DNA from 3 places in the Rhizobium sp. N621 genome. Region 2 is predicted to be linked to each of the others. Evidence: predicted binding sites of a transcription regulator. Region 2 holds the regulator's gene; each other region holds the start of a gene.

Region 1 (8,276 bases), 440 kb from region 2:
CGTAACCGAGGAACTCGGTTGCGCCATGCTTTTCCTTAAGCTCGAACCAGACGGTTTCGGTTGCCTTCTCGCCGGAGCCGGCCCAGTGCGAGCGGGCTTCGGCCTTCTGGCGCTCCATGGCATCGGTGAAGCCAGCAATGTCGACGCCGATCTCGCGAGCGCGCAGGGCGTCTTGCGTCAGGTCGAGCGGGAAGCCGTAGGTGTCGTAAAGCTTGAAGGCGGTCTCGCCATCCAGCATGTCGCCCTTGTCGAGATCAGCGGTCGCATCCGAGAGCAGCGACAGGCCACGCTCCAGCGTCTTGCGAAAGCGGCCTTCTTCGAGCTTCAGCGTCTCCGAGATCAGCGCCTCGGCGCGCACGAGTTCCGGATAGGCGCGGCCCATCTCCTGCACCAGCGTTGGCAGCAGCTTGTACATCAGCGGCTCATTGGCGCCGAGAAGCTGGGCATGGCGCATGGCACGACGCATGATACGGCGCAGCACATAGCCACGGCCCTCATTCGACGGCAGCACGCCGTCGGCAATCAGGAAGGCCGAGGAGCGCAGATGGTCGGCGATGACGCGGTGGCTGGCGCTGCCTTCCGCCTTGACTCCTATCGTATCCTCGATGGTGCCGGTCAGCGTGCGGAAAAGATCGGTATCGAAGACGCTCTGAACGCCCTGGAGGATGCAGGCCATGCGCTCCAGACCCATGCCGGTGTCGATCGACGGACGCGGCAGCGGATTGCGAACACCCGGCTCGGTCTGCTCGAACTGCATGAAAACCAGGTTCCAGAATTCCAGGAACCGGTCGCCGTCTTCCTCGGGCGAACCGGGAGGGCCGCCCCAGACATTCTCGCCCTGGTCGATGAAGATTTCCGAGCACGGGCCGCAGGGGCCGGTATCGCCCATCTGCCAGAAATTGTCGGAGGTCGGGATGCGGATGATCTTGTCGTCGGAGAAACCGGCGATCTTCTTCCACAAAGCCGCGGCTTCCTCGTCTTCGGAATAGACGGTCACCAGCAGACGATGCTTCGGCAGGCCGAACCCTTCGGTCACCAGCTTCCAGGCAAGCTCGATCGCATTCTCCTTGAAATAATCGCCAAAGGAGAAATTGCCGAGCATTTCGAAGAAGGTCAGGTGACGCGCGGTATAGCCGACATTGTCGAGGTCGTTATGTTTGCCGCCGGCGCGCACGCACTTCTGCGAAGTTGTCGCCGTCGCATAAGGACGTTTCTCAAGGCCGGTGAAGACGTTCTTGAACTGCACCATGCCGGCATTGGTGAACATCAGCGTCGGGTCGTTGCGCGGCACGAGCGGACTGGACGGAACGATCTCGTGGCCGTTCTTCTTGAAATAGTCGAGGAAGGTCGACCGGATATCGTTCACGCCGCTCATTCTATGCCCTTCAATGCGGCCCGAGGCCGGTAAATACAAATCCATCGGCTTTTAACGTTCGCCTCCGCCACTGTCCAGCAGACAAACAAAACCGGCGGCATTCTGATGAGGGAATGCAGCCGGCTGAAATATCAGATCAAGTTCAAGCGCGAAAATTACATTTCCGCGGCGGCATCGCCGTCATCGGCATCCGGACCGCCATTCTGCAGGAACCGGTCGGCGATCAGACCGGCATTCTGGCGCAGCGCCAGCTCGATTTCGCGGGCGAGATCCGGATTGTCGCGCAGAAAGGTCTTGGCGTTTTCACGGCCCTGGCCGAGACGCTGGCTGTTATAGGAGAACCAGGCGCCTGACTTCTCGACGATACCGGCCTTGACGCCGAGATCGACGAGTTCGCCCGTCTTCGACACGCCTTCGCCATACATGATGTCGAACTCGACCTGCTTGAAGGGAGGCGCCATCTTGTTCTTGACGACTTTGACGCGGGTCTGGTTGCCGACCACCTCTTCGCGCTCCTTGACCGAGCCGATGCGGCGAATGTCGAGGCGCACGGAGGCATAGAATTTCAGCGCATTGCCGCCCGTCGTTGTCTCAGGCGAACCGAACATGACGCCGATCTTCATGCGGATCTGGTTGATGAAGATCACCATGCAGTTCGACTTGGAGATCGAAGCGGTCAGCTTGCGCAGCGCCTGGCTCATCAGGCGGGCTTGCATGCCCGGCAGACTGTCGCCCATCTCGCCTTCGATTTCGGCCCGCGGCGTCAGAGCGGCGACCGAGTCGACGACGAGAACGTCGACGGCGCCGGAGCGCACCAGCGTGTCGGTGATTTCGAGCGCCTGCTCGCCGGTGTCTGGCTGCGAGATCAGAAGGTTCTGCAGATCGACCCCAAGCTTGCGGGCATAGACCGGATCGAGCGCGTGTTCGGCATCAACGAAGGCGCAGATGCCGCCCTTCTTCTGCGATTCCGCAATGGTCTGCAGCGCAAGCGTTGTTTTGCCCGAGCTTTCCGGCCCATAGATTTCAATGATACGGCCCTTCGGCAGGCCGCCAATGCCAAGCGCGATATCGAGGCCAAGCGAGCCCGTCGAAACCGTCTCGATCTCGACAACGTTCTCGTTGGAACCGAGTTTCATGATCGAGCCCTTGCCGAACGACCGCTCTATCTGTGAGAGTGCCGCTTCAAGCGCCTTGCTTTTGTCCACCGATTTGTCCTCTACCAGCCGCAATGAATTCTGAGACATCCGATCCACCTTTAGGTTATTGAAGCCGCTCAAGCAATGTCGAGTTTGTACCCGATTTGTTCCATTCCCGCAATAGGCGTACAAACATTTGAAAGAGAAAGGCAAAACGGTCCGTGTTCTACTTTTGTTTTATCGATGCAAAGCAACGGCTTAGACCATATAAGCCGGCTTTGTCGCAGCCAGGCGGAACGCTTCGATTCGCCCTTCGCGGGTTATGAGAGCGGGTGAGTTGATGAAAAAGATTCTCGTTCTCGGCGGTGCCCATGTCGACCGGCGTGGCCGCATCTCCGGCGAAACGGCGCCAGGCGCCAGCAATCCCGGCACCTGGTTCGAGGAGCCGGGCGGCGGCGGTTTCAATGCGGCGCGCAACCTTGCAAGACTGGGCTTTCACGTGACGATGATCTCGCCGCGCGGCGGCGATCCCTTCGGCGAAATGGTCGGCGAAGCTGCCGATTTCGCCGGCATTGACGACCGCCCCTTCGTCTTCCTCGACCGCAAGACACCGAGCTACACAGCGATCATCGAGAACAACGGCGACCTCGTGATCGCCCTTGCCGACATGGATCTCTATCGGTTCTTCGTGCCGCGGCGCCTGTCCATCCGCTGGGTGCGCGAGGCCTTCGCCGCCCATGATTTCATTCTCGTCGACGCCAATCTGCCGGAAGAGACGATCGCGGCGATTGTCGCCAAGGCGAACTTCCTGGCCAAACCCGTCGCGGCCATCGCCATCTCGCCGGCCAAGGTGGTCCGGCTGAAACCCTGCATTGGAGATATCGACTATCTGTTCCTGAACGAGGCCGAAGCCGCTGCCGTTACCGGCGTGCAGCCGGAGGATTCGGGCGGCTGGCTGCCGCTCCTGAACGAGATCGGCATCAGAAACGCCGTTGTCACCCGCGGCCGGCGCGAGCTCGTTGCGATTTGCAAAGACCGCGCCGTGGCGCTGCAGCCGCCAATCGCCGATACCGTCGCCGATGTCACGGGCGCCGGCGATTCCCTTGCCGCCGGCACGCTCGCCGCCTTGATATCAGGCCTGCCGCTTGAAGAGGCCATTCGCCACGGCGCGGCGGCGGCAGCGCTCACGGTGCAGTCGCGGCACGCCGTCAACGAAAATCTGACGCCGGACCTCTTGAATGAGGCGCTTGCCCTTGTTCCCGAGGTCAGAATTCTACATTGAAGCGACTGAATTAAAGAGTTGAGCATGATGCCGTTCGAGAGCCGCCACGCTTTTCGCTATCATGCTCTGCCGATCACAGGACAAGATCATGACCAAGCCCATCTCCCCTCTTCTGCCGATCGCCTATTCGAAGGAGGTCGCCAGCGCCAAGCAGCGCGGCGCGCCGCTGGTGGCGCTGGAATCGACCATCATCACCCATGGCATGCCCTATCCCGGCAATATCGAAATGGCGCGCAGCGTCGAGACGATCATTCGCGAACAGGGCGCGGTGCCGGCGACGATCGCGGTCATCCACGGCACGCTGCATATCGGCCTTGAAGCCGCGCAACTGGAGCAGCTTGCCAAGGCAACCGAGGTGATGAAGGTGTCGCGCGCGGATCTTGCCTTCGCGATCGCCGAGCGCCGCACCGGCGCCACCACGGTCGCGGCGACGATGATCGCGGCGGCCCGCGCCGGCATTCGTGTCTTTGCCACAGGCGGCATCGGCGGCGTGCATCGCGGCGCCGAGGAAAGCTTCGATATATCAGCCGATCTCGAGGAGCTAGCGCGCACCGGCGTTATCGTCGTCTGCGCCGGCGCCAAGGCGATCCTCGACATTCCGAAGACTCTCGAAGTGCTGGAGACCCGCGGCGTGCCTGTGGTCACCTATGAGAGCGAAGAATTCCCCGCCTTCTGGTCGCGCTCCTCAGGCATCCGCAGTCCGCTGTCGCTGAACAGCCCAGCGGCCATCGCCAATTTTCAGACGGTGCGCGAGCAGCTCGGTATCGACGGCGGCATGCTCGTCGCCAATCCGGTGCCGGAAGCCGACGAGATCGCGCGCGAAGAGATGGAGATCTACATCGAGCGGGCCTTGGACAGTGCCGAACGCGACGAAGTGACCGGCAAGGCGGTGACGCCCTATCTGCTCTCGACCATCTTCGACCTGACGGACGGCCAGAGTCTCAAGACGAATATTGCGCTTGTTGAAAACAATGCGCGGCTGGCGGCAGAGATTGCCGTGGCGCTGGGGGAGTGAGGCCTACGGGGCTGGCCGGAACCGCCTTGCCCAGATAGGTGGTGCCGTTCCAGCCCCCTCTGCCCTGCCGGGCATCTCCCCCACAGGTGGGGAGATTACAAGCTGCGAAATCTTCGGTTCACATCAACGTTTCGCCAAGCTGCAATGGATACTTGGTTGGGGAAGCCGCTGCGCCCAGCCGATCTCCCTCCTTGTGGGGGAGATGCCCGGCAGGGCAGAGGGGGGTGCGGCACGGCACAGCGTGCCCTCCAACACTCACTTCCCTCACCCGTCCAGCGTCTCTTTCACCACAACAGCCAATTGCTTCAGCGAAAACGGCTTCGGCAAAAATCCGAATTTCGCATCCGGCGGCAGATTGCGGGCGAAGGCATCCTCGGCATAGCCGGAGACGAAGATGAATTTCAGATCGGGGTAGTTCTTACGCAGCTCCCGCAGCAGCGTCGGGCCGTCCATTTCGGGCATCACGACATCGGAAACGACGATGTCGACCTTGCCCTCAAGCTCCTCCATGATGCTCAGAGCCTCGACGCCCGAGCCCGCCTCATGCACGGTGTAGCCGCGCGTTTCCAGCATGCGCTTGCCGCCGCGGCGCACCGCTTCCTCGTCTTCGACGAGAAGGACGACGGCCGAGCCGGTCAGATCCTCCGGCTGCTGCGCGGCCACCGCGGGCGCGGCTGGGACTTCATTGATCGCGTTGTCGATCGAACCCGCCTCCGCGGCAATCGCCGGCTCAGGGATGTGGCGCGGCAGGAAGACCCGGAAGGTCGTGCCTTTGCCGACTTCGGATTCCGGCTGGATGTAGCCGCCAGACTGTTTGACGATACCGTAGACCATGGCGAGACCGAGCCCGGTGCCCTTGCCGACATCCTTGGTGGTGAAGAAGGGCTCGAAAATCTTGTCCATGATCTCGGGCGCGATGCCTGTACCGGTATCGGCGACTTCGACCAGCACCATGTCCTCGGCCGGCATGTACGAATAGTTGAACGTCGCGACGTCGGCTGCGGTCAGATTGCGAGTGCGCAACGTCAGCGTGCCGCCGTCGGGCATGGCGTCGCGCGCATTGACGCAGAGATTGATCAGCACCTGTTCGAACTGCGAAAGGTCCGTTTTGACGGGCCAGAGATCGCGGCCATATTGCACATCGAGCTTGACATTGGTGCCCGAGAGCAGCCGGTCGACCAGCATGCGCAGGTCACCGACGACATCGGTGAGGTTCAGCACCGAGGGCCGCATCGTCTGCTTGCGCGAGAAGGCGAGCAGCTGGCGCACCAGCACCGCGGCGCGGTTGGCGTTGCGTTTGATCTCCATCAGATCGGCGAAGCTTGCATCGGAAGGACGCGCCTGCAGCAGCAGATGATCGGAAGAAAGCAGGATCGCCGTCAAGACGTTGTTGAAGTCATGCGCAATACCGCCGGCGAGCGTTCCGACAGCGTTCATCTTCTGCGTCTGCGCCATCTGCGCTTCCAGCGCCTTCTGCTCGGTCACCTCGACCGCATAGACGATCGCCGCCTCTTCTGGCGCTTCGTCGCTCTGATCGATGACGGCGTTGACATAAAAGCGGAAATAGCGCGCCTCGTCGGTCGGCGTGCGGGTATCGAGTGGCGGGATGTCACCCTGCCGGTCCTTGGCGGCCGTCAGCGCCGCGGCCAGTTGCGGCCGGTCGCTCTCCTGCACGATGGTTTCGAGATACGGCGCCTTTTCCAGGTCGTCGCGCGAGACGATGCCGGAGAACAGCTTCAGGAACGGCGCGTTGGTGCGCAGGATGCGTCCGTCGCCGTCGACCGAGGCGATCGCCATCGGGGTATTGTTGAAGAAGCGGGTGAAGCGCATGGCCGCAGCCGAAGCGGACTGGCCGCTCTCGCTGCTCTTTCCGCGCGCCAGCACGATCGTCCGGCTTTCGCCGGGCGCGCCGTCGCGCATCGAGGTGACGCTGTGGAGGATCTGCACCGGCAGACTCTGGCCGTTGGTTTTGCGCAGATCGAGATCCAGCGTCACGGTTTTTTTCAGGCCGGGCTCGGCCTGCACCGACTGGATCAGCGCCAGCCCCTCGCCCGCCACCAGGTCGCCGATCGACATCGAGCCCGGCAGGAACTTGGTCAGGTCGAGACCCAGCCACTCCGCAAGCGTCGCATTCAGGTAGAAGATCTCGCCCTTCCTGCCGGCGGAGAAGAAGCCGGCCGGCGCGTGGTCGAGATAGTCGATCGCATTCTGCAGCTCTTTGAAGAAGCGCTCCTGATCGTCGCGTTCGGCGGTGATGTCGGTGATTTGCCAGATCTGCAGCGGCTTGCCGCCATCATCCTCCGGCTGCAGCAGCCGCACCTTCAGCCGGTACCAATGCGCGCCCGAGCTGTTGCTGCCGGGCCCGACGGCGCGCAGCAGGCGGAATTCCTCCCGACCCTCCTTGCCCTCGCGCAGACCATTGACCAGCCGGTAGAGCGCCTCGTTGGATTCACGGTGCCGCGACAGCAGCGTTTCCAGCGTCTGCACTTCTGTTGCCTTGCGCGCGCCGGTCAGCGCGCCATAGGCGGCGTTGGCATAGATGATCCGGCCCTTATCGTCGGTGATCAGCGTGCCGTCCGGGTGGCTGTTGAGGAAGGTGCGCGCCAGGCTGTCGGACTGGCGCTGCGGCATCACTTCGATGAAGCCGATAACGGAAGATACCAGGAAGAAGATGCCGACCATGGCGAGAACGCCGAGACCGCCGAGCACCATCTCGTTGTCGAGCGATCGCTTGAAGACGACAAAAGCCCCGGCGGCCGCGATCAGCACGAGCGCCAGAAGAAGAATGCGCAAAACCGTGCCAGAACGCCCCCCACGATCCACAAGCGGTGCGTTATAGTCGTCGACCTGACGCGGTTTCGTCATATATTCCTCGCATAAGCCCCTCCCACCTCGTAGCACGAACAAGAAGCGGGAATCAGGCGCTCTTTCCTTCTTAGCAATTTGCCACGCCGGCAAAAACACCGGTCGCCGGCAAGATCGCTTGAATTCACAGGCAAGAGCGCCATCTGCGCCTGATGCCCGCGGCAAGTGCTCGCGCCAAGCCGGCAGCTGCAATTCGGCATAACACGAAATCGCCTTCGTGCATGACTGGACAGGACCGGCTGCCCTTGCCTAAGGAACGGAAAAGTCGTCAATATGTGCCGAATGTGAAATGGAGTGAGTGACTATGTTCGATGATCTTGTCGCAGCCTATGGCAGCCGTTTCCTGCTTGCGGCCGGTGGCGTCGGCCTGGCGCTCCTCCTGCTCATTCTGGCACTCTGGCTGATGCGAGGCCGCGCCCCGTCGCCCTTCGTACGCGGCGGCCGCAACCGTCAGCCCCGCCTGCAGGTGCTGGATGCGGCAGCCGTCGATGCCCGCCGCCGGCTGGTGCTCGTGCGCCGCGATGATGTCGAGCATCTTATCATGATCGGCGGGCCGACCGATATCGTCATCGAAAGCCGCATCCTCCCGGAGCCGGCCGAACA
Region 2 (8,276 bases):
GTTGGCAGCGCCGTCGCCGAAATAGGCGATGGCGACATTGCCGTTGCCGCGGTAATGGTTTGCAAAAGCAAGCCCTGTTCCGAGCGAAACCTGGGCGCCGACGATGCCGTGACCGCCGTAGAAATGCTTCTCTTTCGAGAACATGTGCATCGAGCCGCCCTTCCCGTGGGAATAGCCGCTGCGGCGTCCGGTCAGTTCCGCCATGACGCCGCGCGCCTCCATGCCGGTTGCCAGCATGTGCCCGTGGTCGCGATAGGCGGTGATGACCTGATCGCCTTCCTTCTGTGCCATCTGCATGCCGACGACGACAGCTTCCTGACCGATGTAGAGATGGCAGAAGCCGCCGATGAAGCCCATGCCGTAAAGCTGACCGGCCTTCTCCTCGAAGCGGCGGATCAGTAGCATCTCGCGATAGGCCTTGAGTTCCTCATCCCGATCGAAGTCGGCTACCGGGCCTCCATTCGATGCTTTGGCTGCTGGTTTTGCTGCAGTTTTGCGGCTGGAAACGGTCGCGGTCTTTCGCGGCGCCATTCAACCCTCCCTATGGGTTTGTCGTTTCTCGGTGGCGCGTACCATAGGGAAGAAATATGACCACAGCAATGCCATAATTGCATGGCTCGTATTCGGCGCTAAATTATTGGAAATAAATCAGAAATTCCAATTAACCGAATTCCGGTTAATTGGAATAATGGTTGAATATGACGATCTCGTCCGCACGCGACATATTCAGCTGATATCGCGCCTTTTCGTCCAGCATATCCTTGTCGAGCGAGCCATCACTCAGCAGCGCCACCTGGCTCTCCAGATGTTCGCGCTTCGCCTTCAAGACGGCAAGCTCTCGTTCGCGCGCGACGCGCTGACGCTCGAACGTCTCCGTCGCCCGCAGGCCATAATCGCCATGGATGCAATGATAACCGAAATAGGAAAGGAAGGCGACCGTCATGGCCGGAATGACGAAGCGGCCGAGCTTTCTCTTCTTATGATGCTTTGTCCACATACACGCATGCTCTTGAACGCATTACCAATTCGTTCAGCATAACGCACAGAGATTAACCGTTCATTGACCGTAAAAAGAGCGCAAGAAAAAACCCGCGCCGGGAGGCGCGGGTCGAGCCGTAAAAATCGGAAGGATCAGCCTTTGATGATCGAGCGACCGGCGTACTGCGCCTGAGGGCCGAGGCCTTCCTCGATGCGGATCAGCTGATTGTACTTGGCAAGACGGTCGGAACGCGACAACGAACCGGTCTTGATCTGGCCGCAGTTGGTGGCGACGGCGAGATCGGCGATGGTCGAATCTTCGGTTTCGCCGGAGCGGTGCGACATGACGGCGGTATAGGCCGCCTTGTGCGCCGTGTTGACAGCATCGAGCGTTTCCGTCAGCGAACCGATCTGGTTGACCTTGACGAGGATCGAGTTGGCGACGCCCATGCGGATGCCATCGCGAAGGCGCGCGGAGTTGGTGACGAAGAGATCGTCGCCGACGAGCTGGGTCTTGTTGCCGATCAGATCGGTCAGTGCCTTCCAGCCATCCCAGTCGTCTTCGGCCATGCCGTCTTCGATCGAGATGATCGGGTATTTGCCGGCAAGCTCGGCCAGATATTCGGCCATGGCGCCTGATTCGAGCGTGCGGCCTTCACCTTCGAGAACATACTTGCCGTCCTTGAAGAATTCCGTCGAGGCGCAGTCGAGGCCGAGGCACATGTCGTCGCCCGGCTTGTAGCCGGCTTTCTCGATCGACTTCATGATGAAGTCGAGGGCTTCGGGCGCGCTCTTCAGGCCGGGGGCGAAGCCGCCTTCGTCGCCGACATTGGTGTTGTGGCCCTGCGCGGCAAGCTCCTTGCGGAGCGTATGGAAGACTTCCGAACCCATGCGCACGGCTTCGGCGATCGAATCGGCGCCGACCGGCAGGATCATGAATTCCTGGAAGTCGATCGGGTTGTCGGCATGGGCGCCGCCGTTGATGATGTTCATCATCGGCACTGGCAGGAGGCTCGCGGAAGCGCCGCCGACGTAACGGTAAAGCGGCAGGCCGGATGCCTGGGCGGCAGCCTTGGCGACGGCGAGCGACACGCCGAGGATGGCATTGGCGCCGAGGCGCGACTTGTTCGGCGTGCCGTCGAGCTCGATCATGATGTTGTCGATCTGGATCTGGTTTTCGGCGTCGATGCCGCCGATCGCGTCGAAGATCTCGGTGTTGGCCGCCTCGACCGCCTTTTCGACGCCCTTGCCGAGATAGCGCTTGCCGCCGTCGCGCAGCTCGACCGCCTCATGCGCGCCCGTCGAGGCGCCCGAGGGAACGGCCGCGCGGCCCATGCTGCCGTCTTCGAGATAGACGTCGACTTCGACGGTGGGATTGCCACGGCTATCGAGGATCTCGCGGGCGATGATATCGGTGATTGCAGTCATGGGTTCTTCCTGCTCGGTGGGTGATAAGTCGTTCGAAGCTTGTCATAAGCGAAGGCGTGCAAATTACAATGCCGCAATTACCAGCCTTCGAATCGGCGTTCCCAAGTGGCCTAGACCACGATCATGTCATCCTGTTGAAGGTCAGGCCTTGGCGACCGCATCAAACGCAAGCAATTTCTCAAGCAGCCGCGGCATATCCTTGAGATAGACCATGTTCGGGCCGTCGGATGGTGCGTTGTCAGGGTCCTGGTGTGTTTCGAGGAAGACGCCGGCAATACCCGTCGCCACTGCCGCGCGTGCCAGCGTCTCGACGAATTCGCGCTGACCGCCCGAGGATTCGCCCTGCCCGCCCGGCTGGGCGACGGAGTGGGTCGCATCGAAAATGACGGGCGCGCCCATCGCCGCCATGATCGGCAGCGAGCGCATGTCGGAAACCAGCGTATTGTAGCCGAAGGAGGCGCCGCGCTCGCACAGCAGCACGTTCGGATTGCCGCTGGCATTGAGCTTCTTCAGGACGTTCTTCATATCCCAAGGGGCGAGGAACTGGCCCTTCTTGACATTGACGGCGCGGCCGGTCCTGGCGGCTGCGATCAGAAGGTCGGTCTGACGGCAGAGGAAGGCCGGGATCTGCAGGACATCGGCCACCTTGGCCACCTCGGCGCATTGCTCGGCCGTATGGACGTCGGTTATGACGGGAAAACCGAATTCCTTCTTGAGGTCGGCAAAGACCTCCATGCCTTTCTCCAGGCCGATGCCGCGCTCTGCCGAGAGCGAGGTGCGGTTCGCCTTGTCGAAGGAGCTCTTGTAGACAAGGCCTATGCCGAGCTTGCCGCAAAGCTCCTTCAGCGTGCCGGCGACCATAAAGGCGTGATCGCGGCTCTCCATCTGACATGGGCCGGCAATCAGCGACAGGCGGGCGGTATTGGAAAAGGTGACCTGGCCTTCGCCTTCGCCGATCCTGACTTCGGAATTCGTGTCGGTGCTCATCGTTTTTCCTCGAAGGCGAAGAGCGCACCCTGCCCGGGCGTGGGCTTCACCAGAATGCGGTTGTTCTTGCGCGTGTAGGTCACCCCGTTAGCAGCCAAATGCGCTTCTGTCACGGCAAGATCGGCGACAGTGAAGAGGATTGCCCGGCCGCGCAGGCCACGATCGGCGGAGGAGACGACAAGCTCGAAATAGGCCTCCAGCCCTTCCGGCGTCATCAGGCTGATCTTCGCATTCGATGCCGCGATATTCACGCCGAAACCGGTTTTCTCCGCCGCCGCCTGCCCTATCGCAAGTCCGACGAAAGCGGCGAATGCCGCCGGGTCCGGCGCACAAAGCGCGATCTCGGCAATACCGATCACGCCATTGGCATGCGTCTCCAGCGCGGCGCGATCTGTCGGGAACGAATTGATGCGCTGGCAGGTAAAGAGAAAGAAATCGGGGGCGCGCAAATCAGCTGCAAAGGCCAGCTTGAAGCTGCCGACGCTCTCCGAACCATCCGGCATCCGCATCGGCCGGCTGAATTGCAACATCTCACCGGCGCTCGCGCCGTTGCCGACGAAGCGCTTATGATCGACGCCGGCATCCTCGCTGAGGAAGGCCAGCGCAGAAAGTCCCTCCTCGCCGCAGCGGAAACGAAAGGCGCGATTGCGGGCAATGAAGACATTGCCCTGGCGGGCCGCTGCCTCGCTCTCCTCGATGCTCGCAACGCCAAGCGGCTCCAGATAGGTCTTGTCGGCGAAAAAGACGCAGGCATTCTCCGTTCCGAAGGGATGGCGCGCATCAGCGGCGACGGTGAAACCGAGCTTGCCGAGCCTTTCACGCGCCAGATCGATATTGACCACGGGCAGCACGACATGATCCAGCGGGTGTGATTTGGCGGAATGCGCGTTCATGAATATCCCTCCTGAAACCGGCAAGAGATGTGCGACAGCACCTCGCTCAATGCAAGACATGTGCACCAATCCGGCGAATGAAAATAAAAATCTCGACGAGTTGCCACGAAGTTTTACGGAAATTTAGCTACTTGCGGAACACATATGGAACATATAGTGTCTGTTCTGGATTTGTTTCAATCACGGGGTCTGACGTCGATGCTCACGCGCAAACAACAGGAGCTTCTCCTTTTCATTCATGAGCGCATGAAGGAATCCGGCGTCCCTCCCTCTTTCGACGAAATGAAGGATGCCCTGGATCTCGCCTCGAAATCCGGAATCCACCGGCTGATCACGGCGCTCGAGGAGCGCGGCTTCATTCGCCGCCTACCGAATCGCGCCCGGGCGCTTGAAGTGATCAAACTTCCGGAGGCCTATAACCCCAGCCTTCAACAGCGCCGCGGTTTTTCGCCGAGCGTCATCGAGGGCAGCCTCGGCAAGCCCCAGCCGGTCGCCGCCCCCGCTGCGCCAAAGCCGGTCGCCGACAATGGCAACTCCATCTCCGTGCCGGTCATGGGACGTATCGCCGCCGGCGTTCCGATCTCGGCGATCCAGAACAACACCCACGACATCGTCGTTCCCGCGGATATGCTCGGCTCCGGTGAGCACTATGCGCTGGAGGTCAAGGGCGATTCGATGATCGATGCCGGCATCTTCGACGGCGATACCGTGATCATCCGCAACGGCAGCACCGCAAGTCCCGGCGATATCGTCGTTGCCCTCGTCGACGACGAGGAAGCAACGCTGAAGCGTTTCCGCCGCAAGGGTGCCTCGATCGCGCTCGAGGCCGCCAACCCGGCCTACGAGACCCGCATCTTCGGACCCGACCGCGTCAAGGTGCAGGGCAAGCTCGTCGGCCTCATCCGTCGCTATCACTGACGCCGGATGGGCCGGAATCGGTAAAACGATCGTTGCGCCAATCATAGGCGCGATGGCGCATCCATGGTCGCGACAAAGCATCGAAGGCGGTGGTGACCTCCAGGTCGGCACCGGCGAAGCGCAATTCGACGGAACCGGTCCTGCGCAGCGTCTCGCCGGTGAAAAGCGTGCCGCCTGAACGGCAGCTGTCGAAGCGCAGACGGACCGAGGTCACGACGATATCGGCCGTATCGCAGGCCGGACCGAGATAGGCGGCATTGTCGATGACGGTGACGATATGGCCATTGCCGAGTCTTGATGTGCACCAGGCCTTCTTGACGCAGGAAAAGCGGTTTGCTTCACCGCCTGCTGCGGCTGCCCGCATCGCTGCGCTCGCTTCGTTCTGCTGATCGCGGGAAAGCCTGACACGGCGGTCTTCTCCTTCCGGCGGGATAGCCGGACCATCCAGCATCTTCGGCGGATCATGTGTCGGCAGGACCAGCGCTCGCTGCCACTGGTCGAAGATGAAATCCGGCGGGTTTTCACGGTTGGAAGCTATTGCCTCAGCCGCGACGACCGCAACCAGACTGCCATCCTCCGAAATCACCAGATCCGGCGGCCGGGGAAGCGGCAGAAGCAGCACGATGAGCGTCGAGATGGCGATGATCGATGTGCCGACATGGCGCAGCCGGGTGCGCAGCAGCGTCAGCAGCAGAAAGCCTGCCACCGCCACTGCGAAATACCAGGCGGGCAAGCGGCCGACGCCGATATCACCGCCCCAGCCGGACACCGTCTTGGCGACCGCAATCACCAGATCGAGGCCGAATCCCACCACCTTCCAGAGTGGAGCGTCCACACCGAAAGGCATGAGCAACATCGCCAGCAACCCGGCCGGCATGACGATGAAGGAGATGATCGGCATCGTCGCAAGGTTTGCCGGCAGGCCGTAAGCCGTCAGGCGATGAAAATGCTCGATCGAAAACAGTGCGGTGGAAAAGCCGCCGATCAGCGAGGTCAGGAAGACGCCGCCGAAGAAACCGGCGACGGCAACCACCGGCCTGATGATCGGCAGTTTCAGAAAAGCGCTTTCGCGGACACGCCTGTCCTTCCACAGCTGATAGCCCGATACCAAAGCCAATGTCGCGGCAAAGGACATCTGAAAGCTCGGTCCCAATACTTCAGAAGGTGAAATGGCGATGATGATGAGCGCAGAGAGAACGATATTGCGCAGGCTGATCGACGGCCGATCGAAGAAGACGGCAATCAGCATAATGGCCATCATGATAAAAGCGCGCTCGGCCGAAACCCCGAAACCGGAGATCAGGTAATAGGCGGTGACGGCGATGAGCGCGCCGGCGGCGGCGATCTTCTTTGTCGGATAGGCTTGGGCGACACCGGGAAAGAGACTGAGCAGCATCCGGAAACCGACGAAGAAAATGCCGGCCGACAGCGCCATGTTGAGGCCCGAGATCGCGACGATGTGGGCAAGGCCGGACTGGCGTAGCGCCTCCGTCGTCGTCTTCGAGATGGCGCGCCGTTCATCCGTCACCAGGGCAGCGGCAAAAGCGCCGGTGTCGCCGGGCAGGATCGATCTTATGCGGTCGCCGATGCTACTGCGCAGCCGGTAGAGCCATTCGAGCAGCGCGTCCGTCGACCTGTCCGCCTGCGGGCCTGCCTCCAAGTCGAGTTTCTCCGGCGCACCGTAGAAGAAACCGTTGGCGCCGATGCCGTCGAAATAGGCACCGAAGGAGAAGTCGTTGAGCGCGGGAAGTGCGGGGCCGGCCGGCGGCGTCAGCCGTGCCTTGCCGGTAATGATGTCGCCGATCTCGAAAGGCGCATCGGCGCCCCGGACGATCGCGGTGATGCGTCTCGGCGGCCGTTTCAGCTCCGGCGCCTCGGTGCCGGTGACGGCAAGAATGTAGCGCCAGCGCCCGCGGCCGTCGCCTTCCCGCCGTTCGACACGGCCGGTCACCGTCGTCGTCACGGATGAATCGAGGATCACCGTCGAAGCCCGCCAGCTCTCGAACTGAGCCGAGAGCATGCCGCCGGCGAAAAGTGCCAGCGCCATGAAACTTGCGCGCAAGATCGGCCGGCTGGGACCGGTGAGGAAAACCGCGGCCGCCGACACCAGCAGGCAGAGCAGCGATGCAACGAGGGGAAAATCCGATCTGCCGAGAAACCAGAAGGCCGAGCCGGCTCCGAGGAAGACCGGCGAGAACAGCAGCAGGCGGCCATGATCGGCCTCTTCGCCCAGCATGCAGGCTCCGGCACGCAGCGATTGCCGGGCGGTGGCCAGCAGCCGACGACGCAATGGGGTCTGCGACTGCGTCCTTACCGATTGAGTCACTACCGCAGGCGCAGGAAAATCCGGCGGATCGGCAAGGCCGACGCCCGCTTGCGGCCGCAATTCGGCTGTCGTCAATTCCTGCATGCCCCGCCCAAGATCACCCTGTAAAGTCGCCAGAATGCAACCTTCAAGCAAATCCGGCAAGGATAATCGATTGAAATATGAGGGAAAATCTTAAGCGGCAAAAGACCAGTCGAATCATCGGCTTCCGCTATGCGTGCGGCTCATCGCTGCAGTGCCTAAAAGGTGATGCCGCAATGCACAAAATGCCGTCACGGTAACTTGGCATTAGCGTTGCGATCATATAGCTATCGGAAAGGACGCTTAACCCCTATGGCGCTTTTGTGGCGCCACCGACATTTCGGAGGATCAGCATGACGGATCAAAGCGCTACAATAAAAATCGGTGACAAATCAGTCGACCTCGCCGTTAAAAGCGGCACGATCGGCCCGAGCGTCATCGACATCGGTGCTCTCTACAAGAACACCGCTTCCTTCACTTACGATCCGGGCTTCACCTCGACCGCATCCTGTGAATCGAAAATCACCTATATCGACGGTGACGAAGGTGTGCTGCTGCACCGCGGTTATCCGATCGAGCAGCTCGCAGAGCATGGCGATTTCCTCGAGGTCTGCTACCTCCTGCTCTACGGTGAATTGCCGACGGCCGCGCAGAAGAAGGATTTCGACTATCGCGTCACGCACCATACGATGGTGCATGAGCAGATGAGCCGCTTCTTCACCGGC
Region 3 (8,276 bases), 320 kb from region 2:
GGCCTGCGACGATACGTGTGAGCTGATCTACGCCGCTCTGAAAAAGGCCGGCAAGGATGCGCTCTATGACGATACCGACGACCGGGCCGGCACGAAATTCGCGACGGCCGACCTGATCGGCGTACCTGTCCAGATCATCGCCGGCCCGCGTGCGGTCGCGAACGGCGAGGTCGAAGTGAAGGACCGCAAGACCGGCGCCCGCGAAACGATGACCATCGAAGCGGCGATCAACAGGTTCGTGGCTTAAGGAAACGGAGGCGAAATGGCGGAGGCAGCAGTGGACCGGAGTTCAAAATCCGGCTTGGGTCCGGCTGGCAAGCCATTTTCCACCTTTGAGCGTCTCGTGGCGTGGCGTTATCTGCGCGCCCGCCGCAAGGAGGCCTTCATCTCGGTGATCGCCGGCTTCTCCTTCGTCGGCATCATGCTCGGCGTCGCGACGCTGATCATCGTCATGGCCGTCATGAACGGCTTCCGCACCGAGCTCGTCTCGCGCATCCTCGGCATCAACGGCCACATGATCGTGCAGCCGGTCGACGGCCCCTTTACCGATTATCCCGACCTGACCGCCAAACTCGCCGCGGTGCCGGGCGTCAAGATGGCGCTGCCCTTGGTCGAAGGCCAGGTGCTCGCTTCGGCCCAGGCTGGGGGTAGCACCGGTGCTTTGGTGCGCGGCGCCCGCGCCGAAGACCTCACCAAGCTCAAAACGATCTCTAATAACATCAAGTCCGGCGACATGGTGGGCTTTGCCTCCGGTGAAGGCGTGCTGATCGGCACCCGCATGGCCGACCAGCTGGGTCTGCGCGTCGGCGACCTCATCACCCTGACCTCGCCGGAAGGCGACATCACACCGATGGGCGTCAATCCGCGAGTCAAATCCTACAAGATCTCCGGTCTGTTCGAGATCGGCATGTCGGAATACGACTCGTCGATCATCTTCATGCCGCTCGAGGAAGCGCAGCTCTACTTCAATGCGGCCGGGCTGGTGCAGTCGATCGAGCTCTTCGTCGATCATCCCGATGATATCGACGCGCTGAGGCCGAAGGTGGAAGAGGCGGCCGGCCGCCAGATCAATCTCACCGACTGGCGTCAGCGCAACCAGACCTTCTTCTCCGCGCTCCAGGTAGAGCGCAACGTCATGTTCATGATCCTGACGCTGATCGTGCTCGTGGCGGCGCTCAACATCATCTCCGGCCTCATCATGCTGGTGAAGGACAAGGGCAGCGATATCGCGATCCTGCGCACCATGGGCGCCAGCGCCGGGGCGATCATGCGCATCTTCTTCATGACCGGGGCGGCGATCGGCATCGTCGGCACGCTTGCCGGTGTGCTGCTCGGCGTTCTCGTCTGCGTCAACATCGAATCCATCCGCCAGTTCTTCTCCTGGATCTCCGGCACCGTGATTTTCAATCCCCAGGTCTATTTCCTCAGCCAGCTGCCGGCCGAGATGGATATCAGCGAAACGATCTCGGTGGTCGTCATGGCGCTCAGCCTCTCCTTCATCGCCACCATCTTCCCGGCATGGCGCGCCTCCAGGCTCGATCCGGTGCAGGCCCTGCGCTACGAATAAGGAATGCCGCATTCATGAATCGCAACGTCGTCCTCAAGCTTACCGGCGTCGAGCGCCATTACGGGCAGGGTGATACGCTGCTCACGATCTTGAAGGGAGCGGATTTTTCGCTGGCGAAAGGCGAGATCGTCGCCCTTGTCGCCCCCTCCGGCACCGGCAAGTCGACGCTGCTGCATGTCGCCGGCCTGCTCGAGCATCCCGACGGCGGCGAGGTTACCATCAACGGCCATGCCTGCGACGGCCTTTCCGATGAGAAGCGCACGGCGATCCGCCGCCGCGAGATCGGCTTCGTCTATCAATTCCACCATCTCCTGCCGGAATTTTCGGCGCTTGAGAACATCATGATGCCGCAGCTGATCGCCGGGCTGTCCTGGAAGGAAGCCCAGGAGCGGGCCGGGCAGCTCCTCGACTATATGCGCATCGGCCATCGCGGTTCGCATCGCCCGGCCGAGCTTTCCGGGGGCGAACAGCAGCGCGTTGCGATCGCCCGCGCCGTCGCCAATGCGCCGACGCTGCTTCTTGCCGACGAACCGACCGGCAATCTGGATCCGGAAACGGCAAGCTACGTCTTCGACGCGCTGGAGGCGCTGGTGCGCCAATCCGGCCTTGCGGCCCTCATCGCCACCCACAATCACGAACTCGCCGGCCGCATGGATCGGCGCGTCACGATCTCCGATGGCAAGGTCGTAGAGTTTTAGTCTAAGGTGATCACGGGATGACCAGCCCGCCGCGGTAATCGAGCACATAGGCCTTCCTGCCGGCGACCATGATGCATTCATGGCCGCTGAAACGCTCGCAGCCGCCTTCGCTGCGGTCGACATAGCGGCCGAACGGATGATCGAATTCCATTCCGCCAAGAAAGCGGCGCTCCCGATACATTGCCGACAGCGCTGCCTTGATCACCGTTCCGGCGGCACTGCCGTCGATGAGATCGGGCGCGACGACGCGGCCGAAATAATTCATCGCCCAGACGGGTTGGCGGGCAAACCAAACCACTTCCTGTCCGGCGAAGTCGGTGCCGCCGAAATAGCTGTCGAGATAATGCCAGTCGCCGCTCTCATACCCGATATCATGGGAACCCGACCGGCAGGGCGTGCGCGGCACTCCGCCGCCGACATAGGTCGCAGCCTTCGCCTCCACGATGAATTCGTTCAGCTGCGCAATGTCGAGCATGTCATTCTCCTCTCGGCGGGATGCTGACAAATATGCTGCGGCATGTAAAGAACATAAAGAGAACATGCGTCGGAATTCAGTAGATCGACTTGGGCGGTGGCCTATCTGAACGGAATGGCGGAATCTGTCGAAGATTGGGAAAGGGGGCGGGCTGCTGCCTATCGAACCGAGCGCAGGCGCCCATGCGAATCGCCAAGCGCTTCGAGATTCTTCAAACGCAAGCGCAAAGGAAAAGATTCCTGTTGACATCGGAACATAGATGGAACAAATTGAAAACATAACGAGTAAAGGAGAGCCAGATGACTGACATGATCCGTGATATCGCAGCATTCACCTCCATCGCAATGTTCGTTGCCAGCTTCTCGCTTATTGTCATCGCAATCTAAAGTTTTCGGGGATCGCATGGCAGTCATGCGGTTCGCACGCGGGTCTTCTTCTGGACATCATCGCCCTCAATGCCGACAATGCATCCGATTCATTTCGGCTGATTGGGAAGGCATATCATGGCGGAGACGGAAAAGGGTTCAATGGGTGAGGCGACCGGCGGCACGCCGGGCTTCATCCACCTGAGGGTCCATTCCGCCTATTCGCTTCTTGAGGGCGCGCTGCCTCTGAAGAAGATCCTCTATAAGGCGACCGGCGACAGTCAGCCGGCGATCGCCATTACCGACACCAACAATCTCTTCGTCGCCCTTGAATTCTCCCAGAAGGCAATGGACGAGGGCCTGCAGCCGATCATCGGCTGCCAGGTCTCGATCGACATGGAAGACGGATTGGAAAGCGAAAAGCGCGGCGGTCAGCCGGCCCTGATCAAGCTGCCGTCGATCGTTCTTCTTGCCGCGACGGAGGCTGGTTACGAAAGGCTGGTCGATCTCGTCAGCCGCGCCTATCTCGGCGGCGATAGCAACCAGGCCATTCATATCAGAACCTCCTGGCTGGAAGAGGCAGGCACGGAAGGGCTGATCGCCTTGACCGGCGCCCTGACCGGGCCGGTCGACGCAGCTGTCAGGGAAGGTCATTCCGCCCAGGCGGAAGCCCGGCTGCTCACGCTGAAGCGTCTCTTCGGCGACAGACTCTATGTCGAGCTGCAGCGGCACGGCACCTACGACAAGCGGCACGAGCAGAAGATCGTCGGGCTTGCTTACACGCATGACCTGCCGCTCGTCGCCACCAACGAGGCGTTCTTTCCGACCCGCGACGATTACGACGCCCATGATGCGCTGATGGCGGTTGCGCATAACGCCATCGTCTCCGACGACAGCCGTTTTCGCCTGACTCCGGATCACTACCTGAAGAGCCGGGCTGAGATGGCCAAGCTCTTTGCCGACCTGCCGGAAGCGCTTGAGAACACGATCGAGATCGCCAGGCGCTGCTCCTTCGTGCTGAAAACGCGAAAGCCGATTCTGCCGCGTTTCACGGGCGCCACCGACGATGCCGAGGAGGCGGAACGCGCCGAGGCGGGCGAATTGCGCCGTCAGGCGGTGGAAGGGCTGGACATGCGGCTTTCGACCCTCGGCATGTCGCCCGGTTATGAGGAAAAGGATTATCGCGAGCGGCTGGAGTTCGAGCTCGGCGTCATCGAGCGCATGCGCTTCCCCGGTTACTTCCTGATCGTTTCCGACTTCATCAAATGGGCCAAGCAGCACGACATCCCGGTCGGTCCCGGCCGCGGTTCGGGGGCAGGTTCGCTGGTCGCCTATGCCTTGACGATCACCGATGTCGACCCGCTGCGCTTCTCGCTACTGTTCGAGCGCTTCCTCAATCCGGAACGCGTCTCGATGCCTGATTTCGACATCGACTTTTGCCAGGACCGCCGCGAAGAGGTGATCCGCTACGTCCAGGCCAAGTACGGCCGCGAGCAGGTGGCGCAGATCATCACCTTTGGTTCGCTGCAGGCGCGTGCCGCACTTCGCGACGTCGGACGCGTGCTGGAAATGCCTTACGGCCAGGTCGACAAGATTTGCAAACTCGTGCCGAACAATCCCGCCAATCCGACGCCGCTTTCCAAGGCGATCGAGGAGGAGCCGAAGCTGCAGGAGGAGGCGGCGAAAGAACCGGTGGTGGCGCGGCTGCTCGACATCGCCCAGAAGATCGAAGGGCTTTATCGCCACGCCTCGACCCATGCCGCCGGCATCGTCATCGGCGACCGGCCGCTTTCCAAGCTGGTGCCGATGTATCGCGATCCGCGCTCCGACATGCCTGTCACCCAGTTCAACATGAAGTGGGTGGAGCAGGCCGGCCTCGTCAAATTCGACTTCCTCGGTCTGAAGACGCTGACGGTGCTGAAGGTCGCCGTCGATTTCGTCGCCAAGCGCGGCATCAATGTCGATCTTGCGGCCATTCCTCTCGACGACAAGCCGACCTACGAGATGCTGTCGCGCGGCGAGACGGTCGGCGTGTTCCAGGTGGAAAGTGCGGGCATGCGCAAGGCGCTGATCGGCATGAAGCCGGACTGCATCGAGGACATCATCGCGCTGGTGGCGCTTTACCGCCCCGGCCCGATGGAGAACATCCCGACTTACAATGCCCGCAAGCACGGCGATGAAGAGCTGGAATCGATCCATCCGATGATCGACCACCTGCTCAAGGAGACGCAGGGCGTCATCGTCTATCAGGAACAGGTGATGCAGATCGCCCAGGTCCTGTCGGGCTATTCGCTTGGCGAAGCCGACCTTCTGCGCCGCGCCATGGGTAAGAAGATCAAGGCGGAGATGGACCAGCAGCGGGAACGCTTCGTCGTCGGCGCCGTCAAGAACGGCGTATCAAAGCCGCAAGCCGACAACATCTTCGAACTCTTGGCGAAGTTCGCAAACTACGGCTTCAACAAGTCGCACGCCGCCGCCTACGCGATCGTCTCCTACCAGACGGCCTACATGAAGGCGCACTATCCGGTCGAATTCCTCGCCGCCTCGATGACGCTCGACATGTCCAACACGGAAAAGGTCAATGATTTCCGTCAGGACGCCAAGCGGCTCGGCATCGAGGTGATCGCGCCTTCGGTGCAGACCTCCTTCCGCCATTTCGAGACCGGCGACAATCGTATCTACTATGCGCTGGCCGCCCTCAAAGGCGTCGGCGAATCCGCCGTCGACCACATCGTCGAGGTGCGTGGCGACAAGCCTTTTGCCAGCATCGAGGATTTCTGCCTGCGCATCGATCCGCGCCAGGTGAACCGCCGCGTGCTCGAAAGCCTGATCTATGCCGGCGCCTTCGATTGTTTCGGCACCGACCGAGCCCAGCTGGCCGCCGGCCTCGACCGCATTCTCGGTTATGCCCAGCGCGCCCAGGAAAACAAGCTGAGCGGCCAGTCGGATATTTTTGGCAGCGCACTAAACTCAGGCCCGGAGAAGATCTCCTTGCCGCCCTATTCACCCTGGCTGGCATCGGAGCGGCTGCTCAAGGAATTTCAGGTGCTGGGCTTCTATCTGACGGCCCACCCGCTCGATTCCTACAGCAACATCCTGCAGAAGATGCGTGTGCAGACCTTTGCCGAGTTTTCTCAGGCGATCAAGCAGGGGGCTGCCAATGCGCGTCTTGCCGGAACCGTCATCTCAAAGCAGGAGCGCAAGACCCGCACCGGCAACAAGATGGGCATCATTGTCTTTTCCGATTCGTCAGGCCAGTTCGAGGCGGTGCTGTTTTCGGAGATGCTGAACCAGTATCGCGACGTGCTCGAGTCCGGGAAATCCTTCCTGCTGACCGCGACCGGTGAGGAGCGGCCGGAGGGTATCGGTCTTCGCATCCAGACGATCCAGTCGCTTGAGGAAAAGTCGCTGCAGATGCAGAAGGCGCTGCGCGTCTATATCAGAGATTCCGGACCGCTGAAAATGGTTGCCGGCCATCTGAATACCAAGGGCGACGGTCTGGTTTCCTTCATTGTCATCAAGGAAGAGGGCAAACGCGAGGTGGAAGTGGCGCTGCCGGAGAAATACCGCATCACTCCGGAGATTGCCGCTGCCCTTCGCGCCGCCCCCGGCGTCGTCGACGTCGAGCTTGTCTGATCAACCCGGCTGATCCTGATCAACCCAGTTGATCGTGATCACCCCCGGGTGACAGTCATCACCCCCGGGTGATTGTGATGAAATCCGTGCCTTCGCCGGTTTCGCGGCCAAGGCCCGTATCGGAGATCGTCAACGTCGAGCCGGGCGAGATCAGCGCGTCGATCCTGCGGCGGGTTTCGTCGGGGATCGTGATGCGGCTCAGCGAAAGGGCAATCGGCTTGCCCATCACAATCGAGCTTTCCTGGCTGGCGATGCCGAGCCGTTTCATCGTCTCGCGGGAGAGATTGTTCTCGAGCGTGATGCCCAGCCAATCCGCCGTGCCGGCCTGTCCATCGACGGCATGCAGCGTGAAGAAATGCGTGCCGAGTGCCAGGCCCGGATCGGCGATCGTCACGGGAGCCTCGAAGATCGGCTTGAAGGCCTGCCGCACCATGATGACGCCGTTCGGCGGCTCGCCCTTGCCGGTTGCGGCATAGACGGATTTGAGCAACGCGTCGGAGACCAGGCTCCTGTCGCCGGCAAATTCCGTCGGCCGCAGCGTCTTGAAGGCGTTGATCGCCTGCACGGTCGACGGACCGAGCACGCCGTCAGGATCGCCGGCGGAAAAGCCGAGCTGATTGAGTAGCGTCTGGATGTCGATCACCGTCTCGCGCAGCGTGCGCCGCGTGATGAGCATGCTGATCGGCTCTGACGGCGGCTCGGCTTCATGCGTTGCAAGCGGCTGCACCATCGGCATCGGCATGGCGGCGGTATCGTTCATCGCCACCTGCACCGGCTTTTGCGGGCTGTCGGGTATGGAGGGCCGCAATTCGACATCCGAAAGCAGCGGCATCGCTGCCGGCGCATCCGGGCGGAAAAGGTTCGGATGGTCGATCGGCTGCGGCACCAATTCGTCGTCGCTGATGATGACGGGAATGCCGGGCTCGGTCATTCGGTAGAGCATTTTTGCGAAGGCGCCGGGCATGCGTACGCAGCCGTGCGAGGCCGGATAACGCGGCACGGAATTGGATTCGTGCAGCGCGATGCCGGACCATGTCAGCCGTTGCATGAAGGGCATCGGGGCGGCCGAATAGAGGTTGGATTCGTGGTATTTCTGCTTTTCGAGCACCGAGAAAATGCCGCTCGGAGTCGTATGGCCGTCCTTGCCGGTGGAGACCTTCGAGGTCGCGACGACCTCGGTGCCGTCATAAACCACAAGCGACTGCTTGTTCTTCGAGACGAAGATCTGCAGCGTGCGTGCATCCGCGGCAAGAGCAGGGTGCACGAGTGCGGTGGCCGACAGCAAGCCGAGGCCGAAGACGAGACGCGAGAACATGATACCCAACCATACGCAATACTGGTTCGGCACATTACGGGACGAAGTTTAAGGAAGATTTTAAAACCCGGACTCGTCGGCTCGCCCGGAACGGTGCAGCGCTTCCGCAATAATGACACGCATAAGATAAAGGCAAAGCATGTCGCATGAATCAAAGTTTGAGCTGTCTGATTTAAAGCATTGGTTTCGTATGCATTTCTGATAACAGCGCGCACTTTTG

Evidence for each region. Region 2 encodes LexA, which represses DNA repair genes until DNA is damaged. Its sites were predicted from a motif close to TGTTCNNNNTGTGTTCNG; they were not measured.
Region 1: a site for LexA is predicted at 2,734-2,751, ahead of recA (recombinase RecA). Genes of this name have one in related genera too.
Region 3: a site for LexA is predicted at 2,990-3,007, ahead of AMK00_RS08210 (DUF5680 domain-containing protein). Genes of this name have one in related genera too.

Annotation. Positions count from the first base shown of each region.
Region 1 is NZ_CP013495.1:2,437,636-2,445,911, forward strand. Features, by position in the region: gene alaS (alanine--tRNA ligase) at 1-1,375, opposite strand, end outside; gene recA (recombinase RecA) at 1,531-2,619, opposite strand; gene AMK00_RS11900 (carbohydrate kinase family protein) at 2,849-3,793, shown strand; gene AMK00_RS11905 (pseudouridine-5'-phosphate glycosidase) at 3,882-4,808, shown strand; gene cckA (cell cycle histidine kinase CckA) at 5,073-7,673, opposite strand; gene AMK00_RS11915 (flagellar biosynthetic protein FliO) at 7,978-8,276, shown strand, end outside.
Region 2 is NZ_CP013495.1:1,999,519-2,007,794, reverse strand. Features, by position in the region: gene pdhA (pyruvate dehydrogenase (acetyl-transferring) E1 component subunit alpha) at 1-531, opposite strand, end outside; gene AMK00_RS09795 (FtsB family cell division protein) at 677-997, opposite strand; gene eno (phosphopyruvate hydratase) at 1,132-2,406, opposite strand; gene kdsA (3-deoxy-8-phosphooctulonate synthase) at 2,548-3,393, opposite strand; gene AMK00_RS09780 (VOC family protein) at 3,390-4,286, opposite strand; gene lexA (transcriptional repressor LexA) at 4,485-5,204, shown strand; gene AMK00_RS09770 (ComEC/Rec2 family competence protein) at 5,185-7,440, opposite strand; gene AMK00_RS32955 (hypothetical protein) at 7,417-7,638, shown strand; gene gltA (citrate synthase) at 7,905-8,276, shown strand, end outside.
Region 3 is NZ_CP013495.1:1,684,399-1,692,674, forward strand. Features, by position in the region: gene proS (proline--tRNA ligase) at 1-247, shown strand, start outside; gene AMK00_RS08200 (lipoprotein-releasing ABC transporter permease subunit) at 263-1,567, shown strand; gene AMK00_RS08205 (ABC transporter ATP-binding protein) at 1,582-2,265, shown strand; gene AMK00_RS08210 (DUF5680 domain-containing protein) at 2,276-2,740, opposite strand; gene dnaE (DNA polymerase III subunit alpha) at 3,244-6,741, shown strand; gene AMK00_RS08220 (L,D-transpeptidase family protein) at 6,800-8,056, opposite strand.